Regions from separate parts of the Vibrio maritimus genome, predicted to be linked through region 1. Evidence: predicted binding sites of a transcription regulator. Region 1 holds the regulator's gene; the other holds the start of a gene.
The links. Region 1 encodes PurR, which represses purine synthesis genes. Its sites were predicted from a motif close to TNANGNAAACGTTTNCNTNA; they were not measured.

Region 1 (7,275 bases):
GAGAACTGATACGGCGCTGTGGTGTCACCGCTGACCAAAAGACCATTCGCGTAGAGTTCAACCTTAGCCACCTCACTCTGCAGGGAGCTGACATTCGCATTCACAGTCACAGCTTTGCCAATCGCGACGACATCGCCAGAAGAAGGAGAAGTAATCGTAGCGACCATAGGTTGATCAGTCACTGATACCCTTGTGTTTAACTGATTGCTGTTACCTTCATTGTCAGTAGCAATGACCTGTAAATCTACAGAGCCCTGTCCCACCGCATTCCACGTCCATTGATAAGGTGATGCCGTCACTAAGCCTATTGACGTACCATTCACGAATGCCTCAGCATCGGCAACTGTTCCATCTAGATCCTCAATATTCGCAAGGATAGTGACATCACTTCCTAATAGAACCGTTTCGCCTTCTACCGGTGAAATAAGTTCAATATTTGGTGCTGTCGCACAGGCACCCTGTCCACTCCAGGCATCTTGCCAGTACTGTCCAACGCCAGGCTCATAAGCCCATGCCGAGTCAGATGAACACCAGCCGCCAACAAGACACTGATAGAGCTCGCCATTGTTGACCACATTCTGCCCGGTTGCGTAGCTACTGCCAGCGATATAGTTTGTCGCACCTGAGCATTTACCTCCTGCCGATGCTATGGCTTCAACCGTGATAACTTGCGACTGGGACGTCGCGCCTTTATCGTCTGTCGCAACGGCTTGTATCGTATAGCTGCCCGCAGCGGTTGATATCCAATCCATGACCCAAGGAGCGACGGTCACAGACTTTTCTAGTGCACCATTGACACTAAATTCAACCTTGCTAATGGTACCATCCGAGTCTGAGGGCTCTGCGGTAAACTGGACACTATCTCCTACCGAAACTTGAGTCTTCGAACTGGTCAAGGTAACAACAGGTGGTTGATTAGATGCGTCTACGACTGAGAATGTCTGAGCCGATTGTGTCGACGCACCTTTATCATCAATGGCTGTCACTACCAGTTCATAATTGCCACTTTCCGTCAACCAAGTTACTTGGTAAGGAGCGCTCGACAGCACTGCCAGTTGCGCCCCTTGCAGCTCAAATATCACCTCTCGAACTTCCCCATCACTGTCTTCGGCCAATGCAGAGAAGGTGACTTGGTTTCCTGAGGCTAACTGTGCGTTGGAGGCTGGAGAAGTAATCGTCACTGAGGGAGCAGCGTTTGTGCCACCAGCATCACAGGCCCCTATTAATGACCATTCTTGATAAGGTTCGGAGTGGTTAACAGGGTTAGCGTTCAGGTTCCACCAGTTCGCTTGGTACGCCGATGATTGCCATTGAACTTGAGCGCCACCGTTGTAACTTGTGCCGTCGTCCCAAATAGGAAAACTGTCACACTGTACTGCCAAGCTTGGTGCAGAAAACAGTAAACTCGAGGTAAGCATCAGCGACAAATTCACTGACCGTTTAAATATTGGAATAGAGCCTAATTGTAGCTTGGTCATGGAAAATCCTTTTGTTGAACCAAAGAATGTCGTTGCCAATCAATGCTGCCCAATAGAGGCAGTTCAACGGAAACGACGCCACTTTCAAACTAGCTCAGGTTTATAGAGTCTTTTTCCGACTCAGAAAGCACCGACTTCTCACGCGAGTCAGTTAACAAAAATAGTTACAAGTTGCATATACAACGACCAAGTATCTCTACATTGCTCCCATAAAAAAGCTCCAGCTATCAAAGAGACAACTGGAGCATTTTCTATCACTACACGCTAGCCGACTTTAATCACCAGCAAACATGTAGCCCTCGCCATGGACAGTGATAAATATCTGTGGATTCTTTGGATCTGATTCCATCTTGGCACGCATGCGACGGATAAGAACATCAATGGTTCTATCGTTCGGCGCATCAACTCGATGACTGATCATATTGAGGATACGCTCACGGCTCAGAACTTGATTTGGATACGTTGAGAGTGCAACTAACAATTCATATTCAGCCTTGGTCAGTTTTACAGGGTCGCCATTATTCGTCAGTGAACGACGCTGCTTATCGAACGTCCATTCACCAAAGTGAACCACATGCTCGTTTTGCACTGACTCTTCAAGTACTGGCTGTTTGCGCGCTAGTGAAATACGCCACAATAGGTTTTTTACTCGCACTAACAGTTCACGTAGCTCAAACGGCTTAGTGACATAGTCGTCTGCACCCATCTCAAGGCCAACAATACGGTCAATACTATCGGTGCGACCGGTCACCAAAATGATTCCAATGTCTGACTGACTTCTTAACTCTCTTGTCAGCATCAAACCATCTTCACCAGGGAGGTTAATATCTAACATAACGAGATCGATACTGGATTCTTCCAGCACCTGACGCATCGTCTGACCATCTTCAGCTTCGCTAACCAAGTAGCCTTCATTTTCGAAGTAGCCAGCCAGCTTACTGCGAGTGACTACGTCATCTTCTACAACCAAAACGTGATATTTCATCTGTGGTTTCTCAATCTTGTCATGACAGGGACATTCTATTCATAAACATTCACAATTCTAGTCTACATCCCCTCATAGGCATGGAAACCTTACTATTTTTTGATTCAAAACAACCAAAACGATTGCGTCTCATATGCAACGAATACTCGTGTTAACTTACCCTTAAAGAAATTAATTTTTGTCTTATTTTTTCATAAGTTAACTCAATTTTTCACACAACAAGTTATTGCTATTCATCTTTATTGGCTAAAATAGAGTTATCATTTTTGGAGATTATTCAAATGCAAGAAATCAAAGCATTTAATGAGCAACGCGCAGAAATCTATTGGTGGCTTTCAAGCCTATTCGCTGCCGAGCTCACTGATGATGAACTCAACAAATACCATAGCCCTGAAATTCGCTCTTTCTTATCTGGCTTAGGAGAAAACCCTTCCCTAAAAGAACCCATTCAGGTCTTTACAGAGTCCTTGAACCGCCTTCAAGTCAGAGAAGACGCACAATTAGAGCTTTCTGCCGATTTTTGCGATCTATTTTTAAAGTCGGACAAGCATGGCGCATTGCCTTATGCCTCTATGTATATTGGTAAGTCTGGTCTTTTAAATGATCAACCTGCACAGGATATGGCTGACCTGTTAGCTAAGCACAGTGTGGCAGTGAATAAGGACTTAAATGAGCCAGCGGATCACCTCGCGATCGAGCTAGATTTTCTAGGCAACTTAATCATTCGCTCCAATGAGCTTGAAGCGGAAGCACATATGAACGATGCGCTGCACGAGCAAGCAGAGTTCATCAAGAACTACTTGATGACATGGCTACCTCAGTTTGTTGCGAAATGCCAAACCAACGACGAGTTTGGGTTTTATGCCTCTGCCGCTAAACTACTCGAAGCATTCTGCCAACTTGACTACACCTACCTAGAGGGTGAGCAAGGCTAGCCAACCTTAAAGCGCAAATCATTTGCATCACATCTGTGAGAATTAATTTGCGCTTTAGTTATAAATTTATTGGATAAGTCATTGCCAGCGCCCAAACCTAAGTCTACAATCCGCCGTTTAAATGCAAATGCCCTTGGCATTCAACGCGGACTTGTGTCCAAAAACACCTGTTGAAATCTACGCTCTGAGCTTTTTTCGCCGTGGCTTGCATGCAACTTTCGGTTTTCGCAGCCAAATACTATGTTTACAACAACATAGCGTTATATGTTTGCAAAGACCACTATACTTGAAGCGGTACCAACGTTAATTATCAAGCCGCGACTAATAGGATATCACTATGGCAACTATTAAAGATGTCGCCCGCCTTGCAGGCGTTTCAACGACCACAGTATCCCACGTTATTAATAAGACTCGCTTTGTTGCTGAAGCAACTCAAGAAAAAGTGATGGCGGCGGTCGACGAACTCAACTACGCACCAAGCGCCGTTGCACGTAGCTTAAAATGTAACTCAACGAAAACCATTGGTATGTTAGTGACTCAATCAACTAACCTGTTCTTTTCTGAGGTTATCGATGGTGTTGAGAGCTACTGCTACCGCCAAGGCTACACGCTGATCCTATGTAACACTGGTGGTGTGTATGAAAAGCAACGCGATTACATTCGCATGCTGGCAGAGAAACGCGTGGATGGCATCCTCGTGATGTGCTCTGATCTTACCGAAGAGCTGCTAGAGATGCTTGATCGTCACGCCGACATTCCTAAAGTTATCATGGACTGGGGCCCAGAAAGCTCACAAGCGGACAAGATCATCGATAACTCCGAAGAAGGCGGTTATCTCGCAACGAAGTTCCTGATTGAAAAAGGTCACACTGATATTGCTTGTCTAAGCGGTCACTTGGAGAAAGCCGTGTGCCAAGAGCGTATCATCGGTTACAAACGTGCCCTTGCTGAGGCAGGTATCGAGATGAAAGACGATCGTATTCTTGAAGGCAACTTCGAATGCGATACAGCGGTTATCGCAGCTAACCGTATTGCTGCAATGGAAGACCGACCTACCGCTATCTTCTGTTTCAACGACACCATGGCGTTTGGCCTGATGAGTCGCCTACAACAACTGGGTGTGCGCGTACCTGAGGACATCTCTGTCATTGGTTACGATAATATCGAGCTGGCTGAGTACTTCTCGCCACCTCTAACCACGGTTCACCAACCTAAACGTCGTGTCGGTAAAAACGCGTTTGAGATTCTATTAGAACGAATCAAAGATAAAGGTCATGAAAAGCGCATTTTCGAAATGCACCCAGAGATTGTTGAACGAGACTCTGTCAAAAGCCTTACATAATGCTGACAAAAGTGCCTTTCCAGGCACTTTTTTTTGAACCCCATTCAAGTTTTCTTCTCTCGATTGTTAGTTTTTTACGCACCCTCAAGCACAAATAACCCACCATTATTTGAACCAACATCACATTTTTGCAACTGAGTAATCATAGGCTTATGTCGTTTTCATTTATTCTAATGAAGTCACGCACAGGGCAAACCATCTGAAAGGGTGGGACGCAAAGCCTCCGGCCTAAACCAATTTTTAATTGATAGGTAGCGGGGTTGCCGATGGCAAGGGGAGAAGACTCAGTTATGGCATATGCCTAACAGAGCTCTGACACCTGATTGCTATACTCTCGGACCTGATTCTGGTGACACAATCAATAACACCGAGAAAAGAATAAAGCATGGATAATCCTATACTAAAAAATTCAATGCAATTATTCGCTCAGCTTGGAAGAGTAAAGTCTCGCTCCATGTTTGGGGGATTTGGCATCTTCGTAGATGATACGATGTTTGCCTTAGCAGTGAATAACAAATTACATATCAGAACTAACCGTCAGACCGTATCCACCTTCAAAAAACTGGGTTACAAGCCTTATGTTTATAAAAAGCGTGGATTTCCCGTTGTTACTAAGTACTTCGCGTTACCTGAAGACTGTTGGCAAGATCAAGAAGGTATTCTCGATCACGCTAAACAGGCACTCGAGTTCGCGAAAACTGAGAAAGAGCAACAATCCGAAGCGAAACCTAATCGCCTGAAAGACCTTCCGAATCTTCGCCTTGCCACTGAGCGCATGCTCAAAAAAGCAGGCATTGAATCAGTGGTTGAACTTCAGGATCATGGTTCGGTTGAGGCTTTCAAGGCCATTCAGAGAACCCATTCAAGTACCGTAGGTTTAGAGCTTTTATGGGCTCTTGAAGGTGCGATAAATGGTACTCATTGGTCTGTGATTCCTCAGACTAAAAGAGACGAACTGGCTAGCTTAATTAATTAAGTTACGGTCATCTCGAGAAAAAATCAGCCTTATGGCTGATTTTTTTGTATTAGTTGAAAGGAAAAACATACTCAGCCTTTCTACTACACTAATACTGAGTCATCAAAAGGATATCGTCATGAGCAAGAAGCTGATACTAGGATTGGTTTTGGTTGCTGTCGTCATTTATTTGGGCATCAACTTTGGTCAACATCTCACACTAGAAAACGCAAAAGTACAGCAAGTAGCACTGAGTGAATACATCAATGAGAACTTTGTGGCTGCTGCCCTCACCTATTTCTTCGCTTACATAGCGATTACTGCATTCTCTGTTCCAGGCGCTGCCGTGGTTACCTTACTTGGCGCAGCACTGTTTGGCTTTTGGACTAGTTTACTGCTTGTTTCATTTGCGAGTACCATAGGCGCTACATTGGCATTCTTGAGCAGTCGCTTCCTACTTCGCGATTGGGTACAAAGTAAGTTCGGTTCGAAACTTGAGACGATCAATAAAGGTGTCGAAAAAGACGGTGCTTTCTATCTATTTTCTCTAAGACTCATTCCTGTGTTCCCATTTTTCTTGATTAACTTATTAATGGGTCTCACGCCAATTCGAGTCTCTAAATATTACTTGGTGAGTCAACTGGGTATGTTGCCAGGAACTGCAGTCTACCTCAATGCGGGTACTCAGCTAGCGAATATTGACAGTCTATCCGGTATTGTTTCCCCTACCGTGTTGGCATCATTTGCCCTACTCGGTTTGTTCCCACTTATTGCTAAATGGATTATGGGAAAAATCTCTCGCTCGCCACAGGTACAGGAATAGATGAAGATATTTGTAGGCAATAACCCACCAGAAACACATATTGTCCAACAGCAGTTGATGGCTGAAGGTATCGAGTGTGAAGTACGAGGCGAAGGTGTTTTCGGGTTACGAGGGGAAGTACCGTTTGACGAAAATTCACTACCCTACGTTTGGCTTTTCAACAAAGAGCAAGAAATGATGGCACGAGCTGTCATTCAAGATTGGCAAAAACAGGCTGAGAAAAGCGGTAACGTGCCGTGGGTATGTCCAGCTTGCCATGAGACTAACGAAGCGCAATTTGGCGTCTGCTGGAACTGTCAGACGCCACAAACAGCTACGATGCCACAGACTTAATGAAATCTATTGAGTGCTTATTGAACTCTTCTGGACGCTCAACATTGCACACATGACCACAATCTTTGATCTCTAATAGACGGCTGGACTTATGTTCAGCCACCATCTCTTTGACTGGCTTAATAAACATATAGTCTTTATCACCCATCAGATACAAAGTCGGAATCGGCAACTCTCGGTCTTTAAAGTAGCGGTTGAGAGGGTTCACTTCTGTCGTTAGACGATACCAACGCTTAAACTCTTTTTGGCACAATTTTTTCGCTTCACGGACGAATAGCAGCCTTGATTCTTTTTGGCCTTTTTGCGGCATAACAATGTACGCAAACAAGCTGTAAAGCCACATATAAGGGATAATGTGCTTACTCCAGTTGCCAATTTTCACCAGAATTTGCGATCGAGTATTAAAGCGAGTGACTGCACCACC
Region 2 (7,275 bases), 420 kb from region 1:
TTGCGCGTCTTGAGTTCATCATTAACAAGATGATTGGTATTCACCCGAAAGCGCTACTGAACTTTGACCAGCAATCTCCTGAGCTGCAGGCTGAGATCACTCAGCGTATTCGCGGTTATAAAGATCCGATCGATTTCTATGTCAGCAAGCTGACTGAGGGCATTTCAACGATCGCAGCCGCGTTCTGGCCTAAGCGTGTCATCGTTCGTATGTCTGACTTTAAGTCAAACGAGTACAGCAACCTTGTGGGCGGTAAAGAGTTTGAACCACACGAGGAAAACCCAATGCTTGGTTTCCGTGGTGCTTCTCGTTATATCTCACCAGTGTTTGAAGACTGCTTTGAGCTTGAAACCCAAGCGATCAAACGCGTTCGTAATGAGATGGGACTGAAGAACGTTGAAATCATGATCCCATTTGTTCGCACGCCTAGCGAAGCTGCTCAAGTTATCGACCTACTTGCGAAGTTTGAGCTTCGTCGTGGTGAACAAGGCTTGAAAGTCATCATGATGTGCGAGCTACCATCAAATGCGGTTCTTGCCGAAGAGTTCTTGAAGTACTTCGATGGCTTCTCAATTGGCTCAAACGACATGACTCAGCTAACGCTCGGTCTTGACCGTGACTCTGGCGACGTGGCGCATCTATTTGATGAGCGCAACCCAGCGGTAAAAGCGATGCTGAAGATGGCTATCGATGCTGCCACTAAAGCAGGCAAATACGTTGGTATTTGTGGCCAAGGTCCATCGGATCACGATGACCTTGCAGAGTGGCTAATGGAGCAAGGTATTAGCTCTGTATCACTAAACCCAGATACGGTGATTGATACTTGGTTGAAACTGGGCAACGTAGCGAAATAATCAGACTGAGTAGCTCCACTATTTAAGCTGATTACAAACTAACGATAAACCAAATGCCAGGGTGTAAACTCTGGCATTTTTTCATTTACCACTTGTTCATCAAGCGAACGCGCGCATCGTTTTACATCAACATCGCTTGCAGGGTACGATCCTACATAGGCGAGTTAGGCGTCACTCGCATCTCTTCTAAAATACCGGCTTCTATTTCCAACCTTAAGAAGCCAACTATGTGGAACAAGCTAAACAAATCCATGATGGTCTGCCAGATGCTATTTGGCCTATCGTTCTATGGCGTTTTGGTCAGCCTGACGCGATTCTTTCTAGAAGACCTTAACTACAGTGAAGCCGATACCATGATGGTAGTTGGCGCTTTCGCCGCTATTGGTCCCCTATTCGCCATCGCTGGCGGGTTTATTGCCGATAAGTTACTAGGCGCCTACCGCTCGCTCACCATCAGCTATGCTGCATTTACACTAGGTTATCTACTTTTGGTCTTGGGTGCTACGACGCTTCATGTTCCTATGGCGATGGCAGGTATCGCGCTGGCAAGTTACGGACGTGGCTTGATGTCTCCGTCTTACCCTAGCCTCTATAAGCGCACATTTGCCACTCAAAAAGAGTTTGAGCATGGCTTTCCGATTAACTACTCGGTCAACAATATCGGTGCGTTCTTAGGACAATACCTGTTCCCAATGATCACACTCTATATTGGATTTAGCGGCGGATTTGCGCTATCTGCTCTGATGGCTGTTGTTGCTTTGTTTGTGCTGATAACACTGAACAAAAAGTTCAAACCACTTGGAAAGCCAATTGATACCGAACACGTATCGCTCAGAGCTTGGGGGGCCTTTTTTGCTCTATCGGCCGCTATGATTGCATTGGTGTTCTTTATGTTCTCCAACATGGATGTCGGCCAGAACATTGTGTATGCCATTGGAGTCGCTGCCATTGGATACTTTGTGTTTTTGATGTTTAAGGTGACGCGCTCTGAGCGACTAAAAATGGGCACCATCCTCATTATGACGTTTCTGACGACATGCTTTTTCGTCTATTACGGTCAAATGATGACATCGATGAACATTGTTGCCATGAACACACTTAAGGGTGAGTTGTTTGGTTTTATTCCACTCGAGCCAGAAGCGGCAATGGCAATGAACCCGCTGTGGTGTATGGTGGGTGGCCCGATTATCGCGACTCTATTTAGCCGTCTAGAAAAAAATAACATCCATTTATCGACGTCGACCAAGATCGCCGCAGCGTTTGTCTTTACTGCGATTGCATTTGGTATCTTAACCTACTTTATCTCAACCGTTGGCGAAGACGTTGCCATCAGACCTGAGGTTTTCCTCGCGGTTCACTTCTTCCAAGCAATGGCTGAAGTTGTAGTTGGTTCTATGGTTGTGGCCTTTATCTTGTCGGTTGCACCACATCACATCGAGAACTTCTCTGTGAGTTTGTTTTCTGTCGCGATCGCCTTAAGTGGTATTGTTGGAGCAGCGCTATCAACCAATATCGCACTAGAAAAGGGGCAACAACTTACCCAAGATATCGCTCAAACTGTGTACGGTGAATACTTTCAGCTGCTAACTGTTATGGCGGTTGTCATGATTGGTGTAGCGCTCGCTGCATCGAAAGTCATCCATAACATGTTGAAAGTCGCAGTAGACGCTGAACTGGGCGCTGGAGAGCTAGTGAAGCAGTAAAAGTGCAGAAACTAGAGCGGCAATCCGATGGTTATTGCCGCTCACAAATAGATTAACCTTGATGCGTGATCAACCATGCCTCTTCTGCAAAGCGGGTCAATCCTTGCTGAATACGACGGTGATTACTATCTGCTTCATCACGTTCTAGAAGTGTCACTTCAAACTCATCGCCAAAGTGCTGCGCCACTTCTGAACTTGGTACGCTGTAAGGAGGGCCTGCCATTTCACTTTGAACATAATCAAGCGTGATAAGGAGAATACGACCACCCGGTTTCAGAGACTGTTTTAGTTTCTCAACGTACTGTACGCGCAACTCTTCCGGCATTGCGATGAGAGCAGCCCGGTCGTAGATAAGCTCTACAGGTTGAAGCGGTGCTGTAAAGTAGTCGCCGACATAGATGTTAAGCTCATCAAACTGGTACAACTCAAACTGACCGCTTATCGGCGTCACCATCGGTGTGTAGAAATGTTCAGCGAAGAACGAACGTACTGCGATTTGGCTAAGTTCAACACCTTGAATGTCTTCGTGGCGTTGGGCAAGCCAGACAAGATCCTCAGACTTACCACAAAGTGGGACGAAAACCTTGTCTTCGCGTTTTGGGGATAGTCGGTCCCAGTACTTAATGAGTAATGGGTTTACATCTTCTAAGTGGAAGCCAATTTTATTGGTCGCCCATTTGTCGTGCCAAAGTTCAAAATCGTTCATTTATGGTTCATGTTCGCTGTAGATAATGGTTAACGTAGAGTTTACAGAGTGCAGACAAAATGTCACACCTAATCGCGTAGATTTTAATTAGCGATAGGCATCACAGTTTACAAACTCTGTTACACAGTTTGTATTGGGTTTTCGGTATTGAACCCCATATTATTGTTAGCAAGACTCCTGAGCGTTAACGCCCTTTTTGTTCCCGTTTTTGTAACGTAACTAGGAGAGAGAATGAGCACGTTTCTTCGTACTGCAGCACTAATGCTATTGGTACTCAGCCGCGCACCTGCATTTGCGGCTACGCTTAATCAATCCGATTCCACCCCAACAAAAGGAAAGCAAGAGCAAAACGAAGTTTGTCCATCTGTATTCAAACACAGTCTTAGTGGCTTGTACGGCATCGATGCTGTTCAAGGCGCTGCCTTCCAACCCCATAACGATTTTGACATCTTGTACAGCAAAGCCCACCAAGCTCAACATGAACTAGAAGCGCTTTGTAAAACTACCGCCCTACTGACTGACACCGACGCGTACTTCGCAGGCGTAAAATCTGCTGAGCGTGCAAAGGTGAAGATCGATACTGAGCTTAATGGGCAGGTAAACCAAATCACAGACCTAGCTCGTGGCACTATCGTCGCTAAAGACGTGGAGAGCCTTGTAGGCGCCTATGAAGCGCTTAGCCGTGAAGCCCAAGTCGTGCGTGTAAAAAACCGCTTTAAAAACCCTGCAGCGTCCGGATACCGTGACTTGAATATGTTGGTGAAACTACCTAAGACTGGGATTATTGCTGAAGTCCAACTTCACCTTAAAGACATCGCCGACGTGAAAAGTGGCCCTGAACACGATCTATATGAAATCGTCCAAGGTATTGAACGACGAGCAGCTGCTGAAAAACGCGAGCTCAACGAGTTTGAAACCGCGCAGATTGCCAGCCTAAGACGTCAATCGATGGAGCTGTATCAGAACGCGTGGCAGCCATACATCACAACGAATATTCGGGCGGCCTAATAAACTCAACATCAACCAATAGAAATACAAAAAGACCACACTAGGTGGTCTTTTTGTTTAACAGTAGGACATTAATCTACTTTGATGTTCTCGACTCGAGCCTTCAATTTCTGACCCGGACGGAATGTCACTACGCGTCGAGCGGAAATGGGAATGTCTTCACCAGTTTTAGGATTTCGACCTGGACGCTCATTTTTATCGCGCAAATCAAAATTACCAAAACCCGACAGTTTTACCTGTTCGCCACTTTCGAGTGATTTTCTAATCTCTTCGAAAAACACTTCTACCGTTTCCTTGGCATCCCTTTTACTGAATCCGAGTTTCTCAAATAGGTTCTCAGCCAGATCGGCTTTTGTGAGCGCCATAAAACTCCCCTCAAAGCTAATTCATACCTTGTTATCATAGTGATAACGCTAAAGATTTCGTTCGACCAATCAACAACATAACGGCCTAACTTTGAAAAGTGTAAGCCAACCTTCTGATTTTCGCCAACTTTTTTATTTCAGCGTAATGTCAGGATTTTGCGTTAACTTTTAGCAAGTTATCGTAAAAGTAGCATATTATGGATGCATAATTTACTACAAAACCCTCAAGCAATAGATATCACTACAATACAGCAAAAATACAGATGAAAATAAATTACAAACAAAGTACAAAATAGTGATATTGATACAGTATGGGAGAAAATTATTCCTTAAAAACAGTGAGTTGCGATGAATATAGAATATGAAACCAGTTTGTTTTATCGGCTAATACTGGATAGAAAAAAAGCGAGTTACTTTTCAGTAACCCGCTTTTCTAGGTAATTCGCGTTGACACGCTAACTGCGATTAGTCACGCAGCGTTGCACCAAATTTCTCAGAAATATGAGCAACAATTGCGTCTACTGCACCAGCAATATCAGCATCTTCAAGCGTACGCTCTAGAGACTGTAGAGTAAGCGCAATTGCTAAACTCTTCTTACCTTCTTCAACGCCCTTACCAACGTAAACGTCAAACAGTTTCGCGTCTTTCAGGAACTCGCCGCCTTGTTCCAGACAAGCTGCAACGATGTCGCCAGAAGCTACTGCTTCATCAACAACAACAGCGATGTCGCGACGGTTACCTGGGAACTTAGAAAGCCCTGCTGCTTCTGGAATCACTTTCGTGTTGATCGCTGACCATTCTACTTCGAATACGATAGTGCGACCGTTTAGACCGAACTTACGCTCAAGCTCTGGGTGAACCGTACCAATCACACCCACTTCTTTGCCATCTACAACGATTGCTGCAGATTGACCTGGGTGAAGTGCTGGATGTTTCGCTGCAGCAAATGAGTAGGCTTTCTCGTTTGCAGACAGTTCTAGAATCGCTTCTAGGTCACCTTTTAGGTCAAAGAAATCAACCGTGTTGGTTTCAATGTCCCAATGCTCTTCACTGCGTGTACCTGCAATCACACCTGCAAGCATAGGCTCTTGGCGCATACCGTTTTCAGCGTTCTCACAAGGGATGAAACGTAGGCCGTATTCGAATAGACGAACACGTGGCTGCTGACGCTTCTGGTTGTGAACAACGGTATTTAGAAGACCTTGGATAAGACCAAGACGCATTGCTGACATTTCCGCAGAGATTGGGAAAGGCAGAATCAATGGCTCAACGTCTGGCACAACAAGTTTTTGTTGCTCTGGCTCAACAAAGCTGTAAGTAATCGCTTCATGGTAGCCACGATCAACAAGCAGATCGCGTACACGTTTAAGTGGAAGATCCGCTTCAACGTGGTTGTGCATCTTAAGTGTTGCAGCAGGGTGTTGATTTGGAATGTTATCGTAACCGTAGATACGACCCACTTCTTCAATCAGGTCTTGTTCGATTGCGATATCAAAACGCCATGTTGGCGCAACGCCCGTCCAACCTGTATCAGTTGTCGTTACTGTTAGACCTAGACGCTCTAGGATCTCAACAACTTCAGCGTCAGCGATGTGGTGACCAAGAAGTGAATCTAGCTTAGTACGGCGCAGTTCAACCGTGTTTGGCTTAGGCAGATCTGCGTCAGACTCAACAGCAACCACAGGTGCTACTTCACCGCCACAGATTTCAACTAGAAGCTCAGTTGCACGCTCCATCGCGCTGACTTGTAGTGCATAGTCAACACCACGCTCGAAACGCATTGAAGAATCCGTGTGTAGACCGTAGCTACGTGCGCGACCACGGATGTGGTCTGGTGCGAAGAACGCACACTCAAGAAGCACATCTTTCGTTTCTGTTGTTACACCAGACTCTTCACCACCAAAGATACCTGCAATAGCGAGTGCTTTATTGTGGTCAGCAACAACAAGTGTGTCTGCGTTTAGTTCAGCTTCAGTGCCATCTAGAAGAGTCAGTTTCTCGCCCTGCTCTGCCATACGAACAACGATGCCACCTTCAATCTTGGCAAGATCGAACGCGTGCATTGGCTGGCCTTGCTCTAGAAGCACATAGTTAGTGATGTCTACAACAGGGTCGATTGAGCGAATACCACAACGACGCAGTTTCTCTTGCATCCATAGTGGTGTTTCTGCTTGAACGTTCACGTTCTTAACGATACGACCTAGGTAACGAGGACACGCTTCCGTTGCTTTAACTTCGATCGAAGCCACGTCAGCAATAGATGCTTCAACAGGGTTAACCGCTGGTGCAGTTACGTCAGCACGGTTTAGAACGCCTACTTCACGAGCAAGACCACGGATGCTGAAACAGTCAGCGCGGTTTGCTGTTAGGTCAACGTCAACAGTCACGTCATCAAGGCCTAGGAAGTCACGGAAATCAGTACCGATAACTGCGTCTTCAGCCAGTTCCATGATACCGTCAGATTCAACATCGATACCTAGCTCGGTAAACGAGCACAGCATACCGTGTGAAGGTTGACCACGTAGTTTTGCTTTCTTGATTTTGAAATCGCCTGGAAGAACAGCACCAACTGTTGCTACTGCTACTTTCAGACCTTCACGACAGTTAGGCGCGCCACAAACGATGTCTAGCAGTTCTT

Region 2: ihfA (integration host factor subunit alpha) is a predicted target of PurR. The motif match lies at 4,680-4,699, and genes of this name have one in related genera.

Annotation. Positions count from the first base shown of each region.
Region 1 is NZ_CP090438.1:2,373,899-2,381,173, forward strand. It holds gene LY387_RS10770 (Ig-like domain-containing protein) at 1-1,478, opposite strand, end outside; gene torR (two-component system response regulator TorR) at 1,753-2,463, opposite strand; gene torD (molecular chaperone TorD) at 2,745-3,398, shown strand; gene purR (HTH-type transcriptional repressor PurR) at 3,736-4,740, shown strand; cyclic di-GMP riboswitch class I at 4,920-5,008, shown strand; gene LY387_RS10790 (TfoX/Sxy family DNA transformation protein) at 5,126-5,716, shown strand; gene LY387_RS10795 (TVP38/TMEM64 family protein) at 5,835-6,518, shown strand; gene LY387_RS10800 (DUF2007 domain-containing protein) at 6,519-6,851, shown strand; gene LY387_RS10805 (alpha/beta fold hydrolase) at 6,832-7,275, opposite strand, start outside.
Region 2 is NZ_CP090438.1:1,950,311-1,957,585, forward strand. It holds gene ppsA (phosphoenolpyruvate synthase) at 1-854, shown strand, start outside; gene LY387_RS08980 (peptide MFS transporter) at 1,082-2,557, shown strand; gene LY387_RS08985 (thiopurine S-methyltransferase) at 2,610-3,263, opposite strand; gene LY387_RS08990 (RelA/SpoT domain-containing protein) at 3,495-4,271, shown strand; gene ihfA (integration host factor subunit alpha) at 4,343-4,636, opposite strand; gene pheT (phenylalanine--tRNA ligase subunit beta) at 5,102-7,275, opposite strand, start outside.